DNA from 2 places in the Oryzifoliimicrobium ureilyticum genome. Region 1 is predicted to be linked to the other one. Evidence: riboswitches for the same ligand, from Rfam matches in the RefSeq annotation. Region 1 holds a riboswitch; the other holds the start of a gene.
The links. Region 1 has a riboswitch for S-adenosylmethionine ahead of VQ830_RS27535 (O-succinylhomoserine sulfhydrylase). Riboswitches for the same ligand answer to the same signal wherever they lie in the genome.
Positions count from the first base shown of each region.

Region 1 (9,769 bases):
TCGGATATATCGACTTGGAACAGAGGACTTTGCAAACCATCGACAACCCGTTCGGCACGAGGTTGTTACCTATGTCTTAGGAACAGATTGTTACCTATGTATCCGGGTTGGACAGCTAAGATGTGGAGCGGGTGAAGGGAATCGAACCCTCGTATTCAGCTTGGGAAGCTGCTGCTCTACCATTGAGCTACACCCGCATGCCCTCCAGTTTCAACACAAGGCCAACGCTGTCAAGATCAATCCGATTTGATGCGGAAGTGTTTGGAAAGTTTCAGGCCCTGAGCCTGATAGTTTGAACCGAGGTCGACGCCGTAAAGGCTGGAAGGCCGCTCCTGCATGTGTTCGTAGACGAGCCGACCCACGATCTGCCCATCTTCGAGAATGAAGGGAACTTCGTGGCTTCGGACCTCGAGCACGGCTCGGCTGCCGCGTCCGCCAGCCGGTGCGTGACCAAATCCTGGGTCGAAGAAGCCGGCGTAATGAACACGGAACTCACCGACGAGCGGATCGAATGGTGTCATTTCGGCCGCATAGTCCGGCGGAACATGGACGGCTTCGCGTGACACGAGGATATAGAACTCATCGGGATCGAGGATAAGCTCATTACGCCCACGGCTGCTATACAGCGGCTCCCAGAAATCGAAGACATCGTGCTCTGCCTTCTTGTCCACATCGACAACCGCCGTATGGTGCTTGCCGCGATATCCGATCAGGCCGGCTTTATCACCGGCAAGATCGATCGAAAGCGCTATACCGCCACCCGTCACATTGGGTGTGGCACTTGCCACCAGGGTCTCGGTCGCATGCAGCGACAAAAGCGCCGGCTCGTCAAGAAGCGACAAGCCCCGCCTGAAGCGAATTTGCGACAGGCGAGAGCCGCGCCGAACGACGATCGGAAAGGTCCTCGGACTGATTTCCAGATAAAGCGGGCCTGAATAACCGGCAGGAATCTTATCGAACTCCTGTGCGTAATCGGCGATGACACGCGTGAAGATATCGAGGCGACCTGTCGAGCTTTTTGGATTGGCCGAGGCCGACATATCGCTCGGCAGATCGAGCGATTCCATCAAGGGCACGATATAGACACAGCCGGTTTCAAGGACTGCACCTTGCGTCAGATCGACAACATGCAAGCTTAAACGGTCGAGCTTGTCCGCAACGCGGCTGGAGGGGCCAGGCATAAAGCTTGCCCTGACGCGAAACGCCTTTGCACCAAGCCTCAGATCGAGACTGGCCGGCTGAATTTGATCGTCATCAAGCGGTCGCTCCGCCGCAAGTCGTCCACTCTCAAAGAGAGACGAGATTGACCGATCTGCCAGAATTCCAGTTTCACGCACCATTTTTATCTTCCGCTTATCGCGCTGACAAAACCAAACTCCGGCGATTGACGCAAGAACGCAACGGCAGTATTGGGTATTTATCCCGTGGTGATTTGGCCGGTCGGCTTGCAGCCACGTTAAATAAGTGGCTAAAAAGACCGGGTGGAAACCGGTCTGCTTTTGCGGCCGGTTTTTTTGTTGTTTGAAAGTGGTAGATCATGACCAAGACTTGGCGCCCGGCAACCCAACTCGTTCACGGTGGCACGCTACGCTCTCAATATGGCGAAACCTCAGAAGCGATCTATCTGACGCAGGGCTTCGTCTACGAAACGGCTGAGGCTGCAGAAGCGCGCTTCAAGGGTGAGACGGATGGCTTTATCTACGCCAGATACGGCAGCCCGACGAACGACATGTTCGAAAAGCGGATGTGCGCCTTGGAAGGCGCAGAAGACGCACGCGCCACCGCTTCGGGCATGGCCGCCGTCTCGGCCGCTATTCTCTGCCAGCTGAAGGCAGGCGATCATATTGTTGCTGCACGCGCCTTGTTTGGCTCTTGCCGTTGGGTTGTGGAAACGCTCGCTCCCAAATACGGCATCGAATGTACTCTGGTGGATGGGCGCGATCTCGGCAATTGGGAAAAGGCGATCCGCAAGAATACGAAAGTCTTCTTCCTGGAAAGCCCAACCAACCCGACGCTGGAAGTGATCGACATTGCAGGCGTTGCCAAGCTTGCCAATCAGATCGGCGCAAAGGTGGTTGTCGACAATGTTTTCGCAACGCCGCTATTCCAGAAGCCGCTGGAGCTCGGCGCGCATGTGGTTGTGTATTCAGCGACCAAACATATTGACGGACAGGGCCGGTGCCTAGGCGGCGTCATTTTGTCCGACAAGCAGTGGATCGACGAAAACCTGCACGATTATTTCCGCCATACCGGCCCGGCGATGTCGCCCTTCAACGCCTGGACGCTGCTCAAGGGAATTGAAACCCTGCCGCTTCGTGTGCGCCAGCAGACACAGAATGCAGCGCGCATCGCTGATTTCCTTTCCGAGCGGCGAGAAATTGCGAAGGTCATTTATCCAGGCCGGAAAGACCACCCCCAGGCAGAAATCATTGCCAAGCAGATGAGCGGTGGCTCGACACTGGTTGCTTTTGAGGTGAAGGGAGGAAAGGAGGCCGCCTTCGCGCTGCAAAACGCATTGGAGATCGTCAAGATTTCCAACAATCTCGGCGATGCGAAAAGCCTGATCACGCATCCGGCAACGACGACACACAAGAACCTGTCGGATGAGGCTCGTGCGGAATTAGGCATCTCTGCCGGTATTCTGCGCTTGTCCGCCGGTATCGAAGATACCGACGATCTGCTTGAGGATTTCGACAAGGCTCTCTCGGCGATCAGGGCGTAACGCGTATCTGCGCCGAAGGCTCGGTGTCTTACGAAGCCTTCGCGGCTCACTCTTCGTTTCGCTCAATAGTCTCTTGAGCGGAACGACAAATGGTGACCTCGACAGTGTCGGAAGAGTGCCTTCGCCCTCGGCCCATTACGGGCGGTAACCTTCCGCGTTAGGCTTAACAAGAGCTAAATGATGCATTTTCTCTCCGTTTAGACATAATACGCTACTATGAAACTGGCCAAAAAGGTTGCCAGGCGAATTTGCATCACGGTGTAAGACATGTATCGCGCCCTTACGCGAAATATTGAGGTGGTTGTCGAGCCATTTTACCTGGAGGAGCAATCCGATCCAGAAGACAGCCGCTACGTGTGGGGCTACCGGATCGCGATCACCAATCAATCTGATTTGACCGTCAAGCTCATCAATCGGTACTGGAACATCACGGATCAAAACGGTGTCGTGGATGAAGTCTCCGGACCGGGCGTCGTGGGCGAACAACCTGTTTTATCGCCGGGAGACACCTATGAATACTCATCCGGCTGCCCTCTGGACACGCCTTCAGGCCTGATGTTCGGCCATTACGAGATGGAAGCCGACAATGGCGAGGTTTTCGAAGTGAAAATCCCCGCCTTTTCCTTGGATTCGCCCGGTCTTCTGCGTACGCTGAACTGAAATATTCGGGATGGGCGAAAGTCCGAGCAACCCGTCGTCAAAGCATAGGCCCGAACATCCATTGGACCTTCCGGCCTGACTTAGGAGAGCAGCTTGTCCACTGCTCCCACGCTTGATCAAGTCGCCGGAAACTCATCCGGCTTGAAGCGGTAAACCGTTGAGCAAAACTCACACGTCACAGCAATTTCGCCGTCTTCGGTGCTTGCCTCGATTTCCTCAGCGGAAAATCCTTCAAGAACGCTCCTGATCTTGTCTTTCGAACAGCTGCAGCGATCGAAGACCTGTTTTGGCTCGTAGACGCGAACGCCCCGTTCGTGGAACAGTCGGTAGAGCAAGCGTTCTGTCCCGACCTGCGGATCAGTCAATTCGTCAGCGTCAATCGTTTCGACCAGCGATCGAGCCTCAGACCAGGAATCGTCCTCCTGGTGAAGAGTCGATCCGTCATCGCCGTCACCGCCGTGCAGATCCGGTTGTCGCATCCGGTCGGGAGCTTCAGGCAGGAATTGTGCAACAAGACCACCCGCCCGCCAGTGATGGCGCGCTTTTCCGTCCTCACCTCTGTCGAAAAGCTCGGCAGCAGCAAGTCTCACTCTCGTCGGAATTTGCTCCGACTGGCGGAAATAGGTGCCGGCAATCTCCTCGAGGGTGGCGCCATCGAGCGCGACAATTCCTTGGTAAGGCTGCGCAAAGCGACCCTGATCGATGGTAAACGCCAGGACGCCCCGGCCAAGCAGCTGCTCCGGCTCGGCTCGACCTTCTGCTACCGCTTGCCGAAGCGCTGCCTCGTCAAAGCGCGCATAGGCACGGACATTCTCCGGCGTAGAGAAATCAGCGACCAAGAGATCGACGGGACCATCGCCTTTTGTCTGAACCGTGAACTTGCCTTCAAACTTCAAAGAAGTTCCCAGCAAGACCGTCAGGACGATCACTTCGCCCAATAGCCGAGCAACGGGCGCCGGGTAGTGGTGCCGCTCCAGAATTGCGTCCAGCATCGGACCAAGCTGAACGGCACGACCGCGTACGTCGAGCCCTTCCACCTGAAAGGGTACAACATGATCGTCGCCAGCCAGGGTTAGATCTCCCAAAGTGACGGCGGTGTCTGCCATGGTTTTACTCCTCAACATCTGCCGGAGACAAAGCCTGCCGGCCCGCGGTTCACCACGGGCTCTAGCCGGCGTGGCAAGCGGTAGGGTTCAGATTGCTCCCAGGCACCAAGCAAGAATGGACTTCTGCGCATGCATACGGTTTTCTGCTTCATCGAACACCACGGACTGCGGGCCGTCGATCACCTCGTCCGTCACTTCCTCGCCACGATGGGCCGGCAGGCAGTGCATGAACAACGCATCCTTGTTCGCCCGCGCCATCAAGGTGGGATTCACTTGGAATGGTTGGAAGACATTATGACCTCGAGCCCGATGCTCCTGGTTCATGGAAACCCAGGTATCGGTCACTACGCAATCGGCGCCTTCGACCGCACGGTCGGCATCATGATAGAGCCTGATCTCGGCACCCTCATTGCGAGCCCAGTTCAAATAGTGATCCTTCGGCTCGGAACCAAGAGGTACCGCCATATTCATTTTGTAGCCGAAACGGGCTGCCCCTTCGACGAGGGAATGCAGGACATTGTTGCCATCACCGGTCCAAGCAATTGTCTTACCGCTGACAGGCCCACGATGTTCCTCAAAGGTCATGATGTCAGCCATGATCTGACACGGATGGGTATCATCCGTTAGAGCATTGATGACAGGCACCGTTGCATGCTCAGCAAGCTCCAGAAGACGAGAATGCTCTGTTGTGCGGATCATGATGGCATCGACATAGCGCGACAACACCTTTGCCGTATCTCCAATGGTCTCCGCTCGTCCAAGCTGCATTTCCGTCCCAGACAGGAACAGGGTTTCGCCGCCGAGTTGACGCATACCGACGTCGAAGGATACGCGTGTTCGCGTCGAAGGCTTTTCGAAGATCATGGCCAGCATCTTGCCCGCCAGCGGCTTGTCGGCCGAGCCAGCTTTGAAGGCCTGCTTGCGCGAAAGCGCATCATTGAGAATATGCCTAAGATCCGGCGAAGAAACAGCCGAAAGATCGAGGAAATGCCGAGTTGAAGTCATATCAATACCCATTGCGTCCTTAAGGAGGACTAAAATCCCTATCTCAAGCGGTCTTGCGGGCCGATTTCATACGCAGGCTTTCAGCCGCCTGCTCGATCCGCGACAGCGCCTCTCGTGCGTCCTGAGCCGTCACCACGAGGGGGGGCAACAAACGAACGACATTGTCGCCAGCTGTCATCGCAAGCATCTTGTTTGCTCTGATGGCCTGCAGCAGTTCACCGACCGGAACCGCGGCCTTTATACCGAGCATTAGGCCTTCTCCACGCACATCTTGAATGATGTCAGGATATCTGTCCTTCAGCGAAGCAAGTCCCTGGCGCATGACAAGCCCGACATCGCGGACATTTTGCAGGAAGCCGTCTTCGAGCACAACATCGAGAACCGCATTGCCAACCGCCATAGCGAGCGGATTGCCGCCATAGGTCGACCCGTGGGTACCCGCTACCATGCCCGACGCTGCTTCAGCCGTCGCCAGACACGCGCCCAGCGGGAAGCCGCCGCCGATGCCTTTTGCAGCAGCAAGAATATCCGGTGTAACGCCGTAGATTTCGTGCGCAAAAAGCCGGCCGGTCCGCCCCATGCCGGATTGAACCTCGTCGAGGATCAGGAGCAAGCCATGTTCGTCGCAAATCTGGCGCAGGCCCTTCATGAAGTCAGGCGTGGCCGGATTGATACCGCCCTCGCCCTGTATGGGCTCGACAAGAATGCCTGCCGTTGCGTCTGTTATAGCTGCGCGCACTGCATCGAGATCGCCAAATGGCACCTGATCGAAGCCTGGAGCCTTGGGACCGAAGCCCTCCAGATACTTTTCCTGCCCGCCGGCCGCAATTGTCGCAAGGGTGCGGCCATGGAAGGCGCCCTGGAAGGTGATAATATGATAGCGTTCTGGATGGCCCTTCGCGAAATGGTAACGACGCGCCGTCTTGATTGCGCATTCGAGCGCTTCTGCTCCGGAATTCGTGAAGAACACCTTATCGGCGAAACTTGAATCCGTTAGCCGCTTGGCAAGGCGTTCCTGCCCCGGAATTTCGTAGACATTGGATAGGTGCCAGACTTTGTCGGCCTGCTCTTTCAGAGCGGCAACAAGATGCGGATGTGAATGACCGACCGATGTCACAGCAACGCCCGAACCGAAGTCCAGATATCGCTCGCCGCCTTCTGTGATCAGCCATACGCCCTCGCCTCGATCGAAACGCAGTGGAGCGCGGGAGTAGGTCTCATAAAGCGGCGTGGTCTCTGCCATGGCGCAGTCTCCGTCGAACAAAGATAAAATGGGAGCCGGCTAATTGCCCCAAACCCAGAAATTAAAAATGCCGCCTTTCGGCGGCGTCTTCACTATCAATCTTCCGCACTGCAATGTCAATAAAACTCGACCTTTAGGCTAAAACACAATAGACCGCGCAGAACGGTACATTTGAACAATGTTGCATAAAAGACTCTCTCAGCAAGCAAGTTGGGGAAAAGATTCGCTGCGATTCGACCGACTCTTGTCACGGAGTCAGCCTCACACTAGGTTAAAACTCAATTACTAGACTGCATAGCGGCGGAACTAGTCACCTAAATGTTGAAGCGTTTCCTACGTCGGACATCGTCCAACGTAAGGCTGACGGATTCTATCGTCACGAGGCGCAGAAAGGCGGATATAGGCATGAATTGGACGGACGAGCGCGTCGAAAAGCTGAAAAAGCTTTGGGCAGAAGGTTTGAGCGCAAGCCAGATTGCAGCACAACTGGGCGGCGTCAGCCGCAACGCGGTGATCGGGAAAGTCCACAGGCTCAACTTGCCCGGTCGCGCTAAAGCTGGTGGCAGCAGTGCCGCAGCCCGTCCGCAGAAGCGCCCAGCGCCCGTTGCACCGCGCGCTACAGGATATCCTCAGCGTGCCCAGACGCGCCCTGCTGTTCGCAGCCAGGAAGCGGTTGTCGTCAAGCAGGAAGTGGATGTCGAAACGGTTGCCGTGCGCCGGCCTTCCACGGACGTCGTCGTGCCAATTTCTCGTCGCCTTGGCCTCACGGATTTGACCGAACGCACGTGCAAGTGGCCTGTTGGCGACCCGCTTAAAGACGACTTTCACTTCTGCGGCTGTGAGGCTTCCGATAGCTCGCCTTACTGCAATTACCACCAGAAGCTGGCCTACCAGCCGGTTTCCGACCGCCGCAAGGTTGCGGCACGGGTCGCTTGATCCACACCGCCTCCGTGATCTTTCAAGCGGGCCTTCGGGCCCGTTTTTCGTTTGGTGAACGCATTCCGCCCGGTGCCCCCCGAAATCGATCAACGAAAATGCCGGAGCTTGGCCCCGGCATCCCGTCACTAACGTTTTTCAGAAGTTACGAGGATGCCAGCTCAGGCTTCCATCGAATAACCCGCCCCGCGGACAGTCCTGATAACATCCTGCATGTTGGAAAAGTTCAAGGCCTTGCGGAGCCGTCCGACATGGACATCGACGGTGCGTTCGTCGACATAGATGTCATGGCCCCAAACGCCATCGAGCAGCTGGGAGCGGGAGAACACGCGTCCCGGCGAGGTCATCAAGAACTCAAGCAGGCGGAACTCGGTCGGACCGAGACGGACCTCCCTCGTCTTGCGATGCACGCGGTGCGTCTCGCGGTCAAGCTCGATGTCGCCGCACTTGAGAACCGTCGACAGGACCTCGGGCTTTGCTCTGCGCAGCATTGCCTTGACGCGTGCAATGAGTTCCGGCGTCGAAAATGGCTTGACGACGTAATCGTCGGCGCCCGTCGATAAGCCGCGGACGCGTTCGCTTTCTTCGCCGCGGGCCGTCAGCATGATGATTGGAAGGCGCTCGGTTTCCGGCCGCATGCGAAGGCGGCGGCAGAGCTCAATTCCAGATACGCCCGGCAGCATCCAATCGAGGATGAGAAGGTCAGGCGCCCGTTCCTGCAAGCGAATTTCCGCTTCGTCACCGCGTCCGATCGTTTCAACGTCAAAGCCTTCGGCCTCGAGGTTATAACGAAGGAGGACGCTGAGCGCCTCCTCGTCTTCAACAACTGCAACTCTCGGTGTCATTAAAATAGCCTCTGCGTTATCAAAAATTTATTCAGTCACGGCACCGACCGTGTTGGCAGTATCGTCCTTCGGACGCTCGCCTTCCGGCTGTGCCCCGGTTGCCATGTAGTAAATCGTTTCTGCAATATTGGTGGCATGATCGCCGATGCGCTCGATGTTCTTGGCACAGAACAGCAAGTGCGTGCAGCTCGTGATGTTGCGCGGATCTTCCATCATGTATGTCAGGAGTTCGCGAAACAGCGAGGTGTACATCGCATCGATTTCTTCGTCGCGCTCACGGATCGATGTCGCTTTGTCCGGCGCCCGATTGGAATAGACGTCCAGAACCTCCTTAAGTTGCACAAGGGCGAGTTCAGAAAGATGTTCCAGCCCGCGCGCCAGCTTGCGAGGAACGCCAGTACTTTGAACGGCGATCACGCGTTTGGCGGTGTTCTTGCCAAGATCGCCGACCCGCTCCAGATCGGCAGCGATACGGATGGACCCCATGATTTCGCGCAGGTCAGCCGCCATGGGCTGGCGGCGTGCGATGGTGATGATCGCCTTTTCGCCGATTTCACGCTCTGCACTATCGAGTATGACGTCGTCCGAGATCACTTTCTGGGCAAGGGCGACGTCACCGTTCACGAGCGCGCGCACGGCGTCCGAAACCATTTGTTCGGCAAGACCGCCCATCTCGGAAATGCGGCGGGTCAGATACTGAAGGTCGTCGTCGAAAGCCGACATGAGATGTGTGGATGGCATTTTCGTTCCTCTTAACAACGGCTGCTGAGTGACGAGACGCCGAAATCAGCCGAAACGTCCGGTGACATAGTCCTGCGTGCGCCGCTCGCGCGGCGATGTGAAAATCTTCGCGGTTTCGTCGAATTCAACGAGTTCACCGAGATACATGAAGGCCGTCTGGCTGGAAACGCGGGCAGCCTGCTGCATGTTGTGCGTGACGATCACGATCGTATAGTCGGCACGCAACTCGTCGATCAGCTCTTCGATCTTTGCTGTCGACAAGGGATCGAGAGCGGAAGCCGGCTCGTCGAGGAGAATGATCTCAGGTTTCACGGCAACTGTACGGGCAATGCAGAGACGCTGCTGCTGACCGCCGGAAAGGCTCTGTCCGCTGGCGTGCAGCTTGTCCTTGACTTCATTCCAAAGGGCGGCGCGGCGCAATGCCGCTTCCACACGCTCGTCCATTTCAGCCTTGCCGATGCTTTCGTAAAGCCGCACGCCGAAAGCAATGTTTTCGTAGATCGACATCGGG
Region 1 covers NZ_JBBBVQ010000039.1:7-9,775, forward strand. The annotation lists tRNA gene VQ830_RS27525 (tRNA-Gly) at 124-197, opposite strand; gene VQ830_RS27530 (2'-deoxycytidine 5'-triphosphate deaminase) at 237-1,340, opposite strand; SAM riboswitch at 1,415-1,493, shown strand; gene VQ830_RS27535 (O-succinylhomoserine sulfhydrylase) at 1,538-2,722, shown strand; gene apaG (Co2+/Mg2+ efflux facilitator ApaG/CorD) at 2,990-3,382, shown strand; gene VQ830_RS27545 (Hsp33 family molecular chaperone) at 3,499-4,488, opposite strand; gene argF (ornithine carbamoyltransferase) at 4,576-5,493, opposite strand; gene VQ830_RS27555 (aspartate aminotransferase family protein) at 5,537-6,736, opposite strand; gene VQ830_RS27560 (GcrA family cell cycle regulator) at 7,142-7,672, shown strand; gene phoB (phosphate regulon transcriptional regulator PhoB) at 7,834-8,517, opposite strand; gene phoU (phosphate signaling complex protein PhoU) at 8,545-9,258, opposite strand; gene pstB (phosphate ABC transporter ATP-binding protein PstB) at 9,304-9,769, opposite strand, start outside.

Region 2 (9,769 bases), on a different contig from region 1:
TTAGGCGGCGCGAAACTTCCTGGCCTCGGGGGAGGCTTTCCGGGATTGCCCGGTTTGCCGAAGAAGAAGTAAGGATATGATTTCATGAACGAAATTGATATTAAGGCACAACTTTCTTCCTATCGCCAGTCCATCGATAACATCGATGCCGCTCTCGTTCACCTTCTCGCCGAACGCTTCCGTTGCACAAAGGAAGTTGGCGTCTTGAAGGCGACATACAAATTGCCGCCGGCTGATCCGGCGCGCGAAGAATTTCAGATTGCACGCCTGCGCCGCCTTGCGGTCGACGCCAATCTGGACCCGGATTTTGCTGAGAAGTTCCTAAACTTCATCATCAAGGAAGTGATCCGACATCATGAGCAGATTGCAGCAGACCATGCTGCGTCAAAGGAAAAGACCGCTTAAGCGGTCAAGCTAACCAAGGAGTATAACTATGTCCCTGAAAATTCGTCTCGCCCGCGGTGGCTCCAAGAAGCGTCCGTACTACCATATCGTTATTGCCGACGCCCGTTCGCCGCGCGATGGCCGCTTCCTGGAAAAGGTCGGTTCTTGGAACCCGATGCTGCCGAAGGAAGATGCAAAGCGCATCGAAATGAATGCTGACCGCATCAAGCATTGGCTCGACAACGGCGCTCAGCCGACCGATCGCGTTCTGCGTTTCCTCAACGATGCTGGCCTTGCACAGCGCGAAGCTCGCAACAATCCGGACAAGGCAAAGCCGGGCAAGAAGGCTCAGGAGCGTGCCGCTGAGCGCGCTCAGAAGGCTGCTGACGCTGCCGCTGCAGAGTAATTTAGAATTTTAGAAGATTGCGATGCGGGCGGTATGGCGACATGCCGCCCGCATCCGTTTTCATCTGAGATCGCTTTCTTTATGATTGTCGGCAACCGGTTCGGATACAGGACGCTATGACCAAACTTGAAAATCCCGTCTTGATGGCAACGATTGGTGCGGCTCAGGGCATTCGCGGCGAAGTTCGCGTGAAACCATACACCGCCGATCCGTTGGCGCTGGGCGATTACGAGCTTCTTTATGCTCAAGATGGCCGTAGCTTCGAAATTCTCGAGCTGCGCGAAATGCGGAACATGCTGGTCGTGCGGTTTCGCGGTATCAATGATCGTAATGCTGCAGAAGCATTGAACGGCATCGAGCTTTACGTCGAAAGGGACAATCTGCCGGATGAAGAGCTCGAGGAAGACGAATTTTTTTATGCTGATCTTGAGGGGCTGGAAGCCTTCGACAGCGAAGGTGTGAGTTACGGTAAGGTTACGGCCGTCTTTGATTTCGGGGCGGGCGATCTCTTGGAATTGAAGGGGCCGGGCAAGAGGCCTGCGCTGATCCCTTTCTCTGAAGCTTCGGTACTGGTTATCGATCTTGAGGCGGGGCGGATCACGATCGATCCGGTTGCCGCCGGTCTTATCAATGATGACGACGATGAGGAGGGGTCTGAACCCTTTTCATCGAACCATCCTAAAAAGAAGAAATGAGAGGCTTTCGATGGCTTTCAAAGCCACGGTGCTGACCCTTTATCCCGAAATGTTTCCCGGACATCTTGGCTCGTCCCTTTCCGGGCGTGCGCTTGAACGCGGGCTCTGGCAAATCGAAACCGTGCAGATCAGGGACTTTGCCGAAGATCGCCATCGCACCGTAGACGACACGCCGGCCGGAGGCGGAGCGGGCATGGTCCTGCGGCCTGATATCCTGGCCAAGGCGATCGACAGCGTCGCCGCTTCAGGCGATCATCGCCCCCGCTTTCTGATGAGCCCGCGCGGTACGCCTCTGACCCAAGAAAAGGTCCGAAGGATTGCCGAAGGTGAAGGCGCCGTCATTGTCTGCGGGCGGTTTGAAGGGGTAGACCAGCGCGTCATCGAGGCACGGGAGCTCGAAGAAGTTTCCATCGGGGACTATATCTTGTCGGGCGGCGAACCGGCCGCTTTGATTCTGCTGGACGCGGTCGTTCGCGTTTTGCCTGGTGTGATGGGCAATGATTTGTCTGGCCAGCACGAAAGCTTCGAGACAGGTTTGCTGGAGCATCCGCATTATACACGGCCGCAGGAATGGGAGGGCCGCTCTATTCCAGCGGTTCTAACATCCGGCAATCACCGTGCGATCGAAAAGTGGCGGCATGAGCAGGCACTTGCCCTGACGCAGCAGAGACGGCCCGAGCTTCTTTCCAGCGAAGACCCTTATGCCGAGCTGCTCGGCGTGAAAAATGCACGCAAGCGCGTTGAAAAATAGCGCTTGAGGGGTGACAAAGTCGGATCATTCGTGTAAGAGCGCACGCGGAAATGGGTCAAACCCAGTCCGTCAGCAAAAAAGAATGGTGAATCCGCTCCCGCCCACAAGGGCAATGTCCGGAGGCATAAGCCAAAGGATCTGTGTTGAGCGCTCTGGCTGTTTCAGAAGAAGGTAGAGACGATGAATATCATCCAGCAGCTTGAGGCCGAACAGGTCGCCAAGATTGAAGCACAGCGCAAGCTTCCAGAATTTTCACCAGGTGATACGGTTCGCGTTAACGTTCGCGTTAAGGAAGGCAATCGTACCCGCGTTCAGGCCTATGAAGGCGTTTGCATTGCTCGTTCCGGCGGTGGCCTGAATGAGAGCTTCACGGTCCGCAAGATTTCTTACGGCGAAGGCGTAGAGCGCGTTTTCCCAATCTGCTCGCCTGCCGTTGAAAGCGTCGAAGTCGTTCGTCGCGGTAAGGTTCGTCGTGCGAAGCTTTACTACCTGCGCGACCGTCGCGGTAAGTCTGCTCGTATCGTTGAAAACACCGGCACACGCGCTCGTAAGCTGAACGAAGCTGAGCGTCAGTCCGTGGCCGAGGAGAAGGCACGCATCGAGGCTGAAAAGGTCGCAGCAGCACAGGCTCTCGCCGCTGAAAAGGCCGCAGCCGAAGCAGCTTCCTCTGCAGAGAACGCAGCAGAATAAGATCTGCGATCCATCTATTGAAAAAAGGCGGTCTTTACGGCCGCCTTTTTTGTTGCGCGAGCACGTCCAAGCCCGCTTTACGTTTTGATCGCTCTCTCAGAGAAGAGTGCCGGCACGCCAGGTCGCCTTCGCCTCCAATTTATCGGAGAGATGAACAAGGTCGGCGCGCATTCCCGGCCGCAGAAAGCCCCGATCAGCAAGACGAAGGAATGCCGCGGGATAGGCGCTCGCCATCCTCAAAGCTTCGGCAAGGGACAAATCCAGATAGGTAAGGCCGTAACGAATGGCCGCCGTCATATCGATATCCGCGCCGGCCAAGGTACCGTCGGCCAGGACCAGTTTGGAGCAGAAGTCGCCTTCCTGCCGGCGCACAGTCCGACCGTTCAGCGTGAAACTGTCCTGTTCCGATCCCACAAGGGACATCGCGTCGGTCACGAAGAAGAGCTTGCCTTCGCCCTGCTTGGCGCGCAGCGCAATCCTCATCGTCTTGCGATCGACATGATGCCCATCCGCAATGATGCCGCACCATATTGAAGGATGATCGAGAGCCGTGCCGGCCAACCCCGGCGCGCGATGACCGATCTGGCTCATGGCGTTGAAAAGATGGGTCACGCCGCGCGCTCCGGCGGCAAAGGCCGCCTCGGCTTGTTCGGCGTTCGCGTCCGAATGACCGATACTGACGATGACGCCGGCCTCCGATAGCGCCCGGATCTGGGTTGGCGTCACCTGTTCGGCGGCCATCGTTACCATCAACGTGCCAATCGCCTGCCGAGCGTCCACGAGTTGCCTCACATCGGCATCCTCGACCGGCCGCATTAGCTCTGCGACATGCGCGCCTTTTCTGGCGGGAGCAAGATGAGGGCCTTCCAGATGAAGGCCCGCCACGCCGCGGTCGGTTTTAACCGCGTCTTTGGCGGCCGCGATCGCTTCCTTCGTTGCTGTCGACGTATCGGTAATCAAGGTCGGCAGGAGGCTGGTCGTGCCATAGGGACTATGGCCATCCGCAATGATGAACATCGACTCGGGAGACGGCGCGTCGTTCAACATCCGACCACCGCCACCATTCACCTGGGCATCGATGAAGCCTGGCGCTAGAACGCCACCCTCAAGCTTCACCATCTTGCCTTCAGGAAGTGCTTCGCCAGCAACGATGGCTTCGATCCGACCGTCGCGGACGATCAGCGCTTTGCCGTCGTGAAAATGGTCTCCGTCAAAAATGCGACTTCCGAGGAAGATCGTACGGCTCATCAGACGGTCTCCGTCACTTTCAGAAGATTAGCCGGCTTGTCCGGATCGAAGCCTTTGCGGCGCGTCACGGACTCAATGATCCGGTAGTAGACGAGGAGCGAGACGAGCGGATCGAGCAAGGTGTTGCCTGTGGTCGTGGATTGAAGTCCGAGGCCCGTTGAAGGCCTTGTCGAAAGCGAGATAACAGATGCTCCAAGCTTTTCGAGATGCGCGAGGGCGGCTGCGTTGTTTTCATAGGCCGCATCTTCCGGCGTAAAGGCGATGATGGGAAAGCCTCGGTCGATGAGACGCATCGGACCGTGCATGAGCTCGGCGAGGGAGAAGGCCTCCGCATGAAGACCGGCAGTTTCTTTAGACTTCAAGGCAGCTTCGAGTGCGATCGCGAAAGCAGGTCCGCGGCCGGAAATATAAAGGGAGCTTGCCTGAAGAAGTCTGTCTTCGGCAGCCGCAGTTTCCAGGCCGGACGTCGAGCTTAGAGCGTCCGGTAGCTTTCGCAGGGCGCTAGCTAGATCTTGATCCCCGCTGACGGCCGCCGTCACGCCCGCAAGAGCTGCCGCGGAGGCGATAAATGATTTGGTTGCAGCGACGCTGCGCTCAGGGCCGGCACAGATATCAAGCACGATGTCTGCCTGTCTGGCGAGAGGGCTATCGGTGACGTTCACGACTGCAATGGTCGTTGCACCGCCCTTCTTCGCCGTTTCCTGAAGGGCAACGATATCCGGGCTTGCGCCCGATTGGGACACGGTGAAATGAACCCCGTTCTTCAACTGAAGAGGCGCCCCATAGACCGAGGCGATGGAGGGCCCGATCGATGCGACCGGAATACCGCACTTGATCTCGAACAGATATTTAAAAAAGGTGGCGGCATGGTCTGATGAGCCGCGCGCAGCCGTGCTGACAACGGAAGGTTTGATATCTGCAAAGAGCTTTGCGATCGAGGCGAAAGTAGACGTCTCTTTCTCAAGCAGGCCGGCAACCACGCTTGGGGACTGGCCCGCTTCTTCCAACATGAGGGATTTGACGTCGCTCATCCATTATCTCCGAGTTTGAGTTCAGTGATGAAGTCATAGGCGTCACCGCGAAAATGCGAGCGCGTGTATTCAACGACCCGCTGGTCCACCAGGCGCGAGATCTGTTCGATGAGAAGCGCGGGTGCGCCAGGTTCTACTTCCAGCAGCCTGGCAGAAGATCGATCGAGTACAACAGCTGTTAGCCGCTGTGCGGCTTTGACAGGCCGGTGGCCGAATGCGGCCAGTGCCTCGTAGAGCGATCCTTCGCCTGCAGCTCGGCCGCCCAGGAATTTGAGAGGAACAACAGCGCGCTCGATGGCAAGTGGGCGACCATCTGCGAGGCGAAGACGATCAAGGCGCAGCACCTCTTCCGATGGTTCCAGGCCCATCAGAAAGGCTTCCTCTGGGGTTGGATTATTGATGGCGCGTGAAAGTACCTTTGCGACAGGCGTTTGCCCGCGTGAGCGCATTTCGGCGGAAAAGGAGGAAAGACGCCAGAGCGGATGCTCGATCTTCTCGGCTTGTGCGACAACGGAGGTGCCGCTGCCTTGCCGACTTTCCAAAATTCCTGCTGCAATGAGGTCGCGGTAAGCCGAACGAACGGTGACGCGCGCAAGGTCAAGGCCTTCAGCCAGATCGCGTTCTGCCGGCAGGCTTGTGCCCGGTTTGAGTAAACCTTCCTGAACAAGGCCAAGCAGTGCTGCAGACAGACGTTTATAAAGCGGCCCGGACGATAGATCGCCCACGCGCCGCTTTAATTCAGCAAAAAGACTGGTCCTATCCATAGGCCCACATTAAGACCTATTTAGAACCTTTTCGCAAGTGGTCTTGTTCAGCCGGCCGGTGTTAGGTCTTTGAGAAGATATAATCGGTCTGCTGACGCAAAACTTCACCAGTGTGGATCACAGCCTCCGGAAAGCCCGCCTGATTGATGGCATCCGGCCAGATTTGTGTTTCCAAGCAAAAGCCTGAATAAGGTTGGTAGCTCTGCCCGTCCAACCCGGTCACAGGGACGGCAATCTTGAAGCCGCTATAAAATTGCACGCCAGGCTCAGTCGTGCGCACTTCCATCGAAACGCCCGAGCGAGCGCCTCGCGCCATTGCGACAGAGCGCTTGGCGACCCTTTTCGGCGATAGGCAGAAATTGTGGTCGTAAGGGAGCTGAGCGCCATTCTCCATCTGCCGGATCGGTCTTGATTGCCGAAAGTCGAACGGCGTGCCTTCCACGCTGCGAATTTCGCCGGTTGGGATCTGCGCGTCATTGGTCGGCAAATAAGCATCAGCTGCGATCATCAACTGGTGATCGAGGATATCGCCCTGTCCGTCAAGATTGAAATAGGCATGCTGGCACACATTGGCGATGGTCGGTGCGTCGGTTGTGGTTTCATAGGTAATGGAGAGATCGCCATCTTTGCGCAGCCGGAAAGTGGCTTGGATCGTGCAGTTTCCGGGGTAACCGGCTCGACCTGCCGGATCGACGATCTTCAGAACCAGGCTGTCCTTTTCATGCTCGACGATCGTCCAGACACGCTTTGCTATCCCATCGCTGCCGCCGTGAAGGTGCGTTTGGCCATTTTCATTCAGCTCGAGTTGATAGGTCGTGCCATCCAGTTCGAAGCGACCGCCGGCAATACGATTGGCGCAGCGGCCAGGCGTCGCGCCAAAATAGGGCGAGTGGCGCTCGTAGCTCGCAAAATCCTCGAAGCCCAGAGTAAGGGGCGCATCATGGCCCTCCAGCCGCAGATCCTGAATGACGGCACCCCAGGTGAGAATTTTTGCGGTCAGACCTCCGCCGGAAATCGAAACGCGATGGACGGCCTCCCCTGCTGCCGTTGTTCCGAAATGTTCCCGCGTTGGTTTCTCCATGCTGATCTCCTCTATGTCATGCATACCGTTCGAGACGGAACCTGCGCTTCTTCTTTCGAAACTTCAACGGTCGGCGCGCGACAGTATCGCCGACGCGTGAAGCTGTTACGACGGTAATTCCGACTTCAATCGTGGTGCTGCTTGCCGATCGCATCCAGCTCGTAGGGCGTAGTCTGGTACATTTCATTGATCCAGTTGCCGAAGAGAAGATGGGCATGACTGCGCCAACGGTTCTGCGGCGGGATCGAAGTGTCGTTATGCGGGAAATAATTGATCGGCATTTTGATCGGCACGCCCGCGTCGACGTCGCGGAAATACTCGTCCGCCAACGACGTCGAGTCATATTCGACGTGGTTGAACATATAAAGGCGCCGTCCCTTGATCTCGTGCACCAGACATACGCCAACCTCTGGCGATTCCATGAGGATTTCCAGTTCAGGCACTTTCTCGATATCGGCGCGCCGAACCTCCGTCCAACGGGAGACGGGAACTTCGAAATTATCCGAAAAGCCGTTGAGATAGATGGATGAAGGCTTCAAGTTGCGGTGGCGGTAGACACCAAAGGCCTTTTCCGAAAGCTCGTATTTGGGGACTTTATGGAAATGGTAGATCGCTGCCATCGCCCCCCAACAGACATTCATCGTCGAGTGGACATTGGTCGTCGTCCAGTCGAAGATCTGCTGCATTTCATCCCAATAATTGACGTCTTCATAAGGCAGCGTCTCGATTGGCGCGCCGGTAATAATGAAGCCGTCGAACTTGCGATGCTTTACTTCTTCCCAGGTCTCATAGAATGCCAGGAGATGTTCTTCTGACGTATTCTTGGCCTTGTGGTTGCTGATTCGGATCAGCGAAAGCTCGACCTGCAGCGGCGTTGCGCCCACGAGCCGCGCCATCTGCAGCTCCGTCTTGATCTTGTTCGGCATGAGGTTCAGCAGGCCGATCTGCAGGGGTCTGATGTCCTGACGGATCGCGGCCGTTTCGCTCATGACGCGAACGCCCTCTTGAACGAGGGTCTGGAATGCAGGCAAAGTATCGGGAATCTTGATGGGCATTGCGGTTACTCATCTGAAACGACAAATATCGCCACCGGTCCGCACGCGGCCCTTTAGCGATTTTTTTAACGTGGCTGCAAGCCGGCCGGCCAAATCACCACAGGAATATTGTTGATATAGCGACTCAACATCCGAATCAATCCATGTTTGTCTTGCGGATCGGGCGCCCATCCATCCGTCGATGCGTGACCTGTCTATGACTGAAGGCTCGTGATAGATAGTCGTCTTGTCGCCAACCCTATGGAAGTGCGTAATGAGAGATGAAGACAGAGGCAGCGGGGATGACACGCGCCAGCCGAAGCCCATCGCCGAGATCGGTTTGTTCGACCGCTTGAAGATCATGTTTGCCGCATTCTGGGCGTCTGAGGTCCGTTTCCGGATCCTTACTCTCGGAACGGTTCTCATTGTTGTCATTCTCGCCACGGCCTATGCTACCGTCATTCTCAATCGCTGGAACGCGCCTTTTTACGATGCGATAGCGCGACGCGATCTTCCGTCATTCTTTCATCAGTTGAAGATCTTTGCGTTCATTGCTGGCGGACTTTTATTATTGAACGTCCTGCAGTCCTGGCTCAACCAGATGACTGCGCTCTATATGCGCGAGGGCCTAACGCGCGATCTCGTCGATCAATGGCTGAGGCGCAAGCGTGCGATTCGTTTGGCTGCCAGCGGTCTCATCGGTGTCAATCCGGATCAGCGTCTTCATGAGGACGCTCGTAACCTTGCTGAGAGCACGACCAGCCTGTTGATTGGTCTTATCCAGGCAACCATCCTGCTCGTCAGTTTCACCGGTGTACTCTGGGAGCTTTCCAGCGGCTTCATCTTCAATCTCGCCGGTCACCATTTTTCCATCCCCGGCTATATGGTTTGGGCTGCCATCTTCTATGCGGCATCGGCTTCCGTTCTTAGCAAGGTGGTGGGTCGCAGATTGGTCCCGCTCAATGCAGATCGCTTTTCCAAGGAAGCCGAGCTGCGATTTTCCTTGATGCATGCCAATGAGAATATGCCTGCTATTGCGCTGGCTCGCGGCGAAGACAATGAGAGGCGGCGGATCGATACCGATATCAGCTCCGTCCTGAAGGTGATGAAGTCTCTGGCGCTTGCCAATACCAATCTGACTTGGGTTTCGGCCGGCTATGGCTGGCTGGTGGTTGTCATTCCTATCATCGTCGCGGCCCCAGCCTACTTTTCCAGCAATCTCACATTCGGCCAGCTCATGATGTCGGTCGGGGCGTTTACTCAGGTGAATACAGCGTTGCGCTGGTATGTCTCGAATTTCGGACCGATCGCGGAATGGCGTGCCACGCTGATGCGCGTCACGGATTTCCGAAAGGCCTTGACAGAGATGGACGCTGATCAGCCGCTGAAGGACGCCATCCAGTACGATACGAACGAGGGCGACAAGCTCGAAGCCGATCATCTGCGCGTATCCTCAAAAATATACGAAGCTGTCGACACATGCGGCGGCGCCTATTTGGTGGAGAACAAGGTCACCATCAATCAAGGTGACAAGATCATGATCGAGGCGGATCATAGCGAGAATCGCAAGCTGGTCTTTAACGCGCTGGCAGGTCTTTGGCCTTTCGGTAGCGGCCGGCTAGCCTTGCCGCCCGCTGAGGACATGGCATTTCTCGCGGAGCAAGCTTATGTTCCCGGAGGGTCTT
Region 2 covers NZ_JBBBVQ010000005.1:132,857-142,625, forward strand. The annotation lists gene ffh (signal recognition particle protein) at 1-72, shown strand, start outside; gene VQ830_RS09270 (chorismate mutase) at 85-405, shown strand; gene rpsP (30S ribosomal protein S16) at 434-790, shown strand; gene rimM (ribosome maturation factor RimM) at 907-1,485, shown strand; gene trmD (tRNA (guanosine(37)-N1)-methyltransferase TrmD) at 1,496-2,236, shown strand; gene rplS (50S ribosomal protein L19) at 2,417-2,926, shown strand; gene nagA (N-acetylglucosamine-6-phosphate deacetylase) at 3,023-4,174, opposite strand; gene VQ830_RS09300 (SIS domain-containing protein) at 4,174-5,205, opposite strand; gene VQ830_RS09305 (GntR family transcriptional regulator) at 5,202-5,969, opposite strand; gene VQ830_RS09310 (aldose epimerase family protein) at 6,031-7,050, opposite strand; gene metA (homoserine O-acetyltransferase MetA) at 7,176-8,105, opposite strand; SAM riboswitch at 8,139-8,216, opposite strand; gene VQ830_RS09320 (ABC transporter ATP-binding protein/permease) at 8,359-9,769, shown strand, end outside.
Region 2: linked by a shared signal. The riboswitch ahead of metA (homoserine O-acetyltransferase MetA) and the one ahead of VQ830_RS27535 (O-succinylhomoserine sulfhydrylase) in region 1 are both predicted to bind S-adenosylmethionine.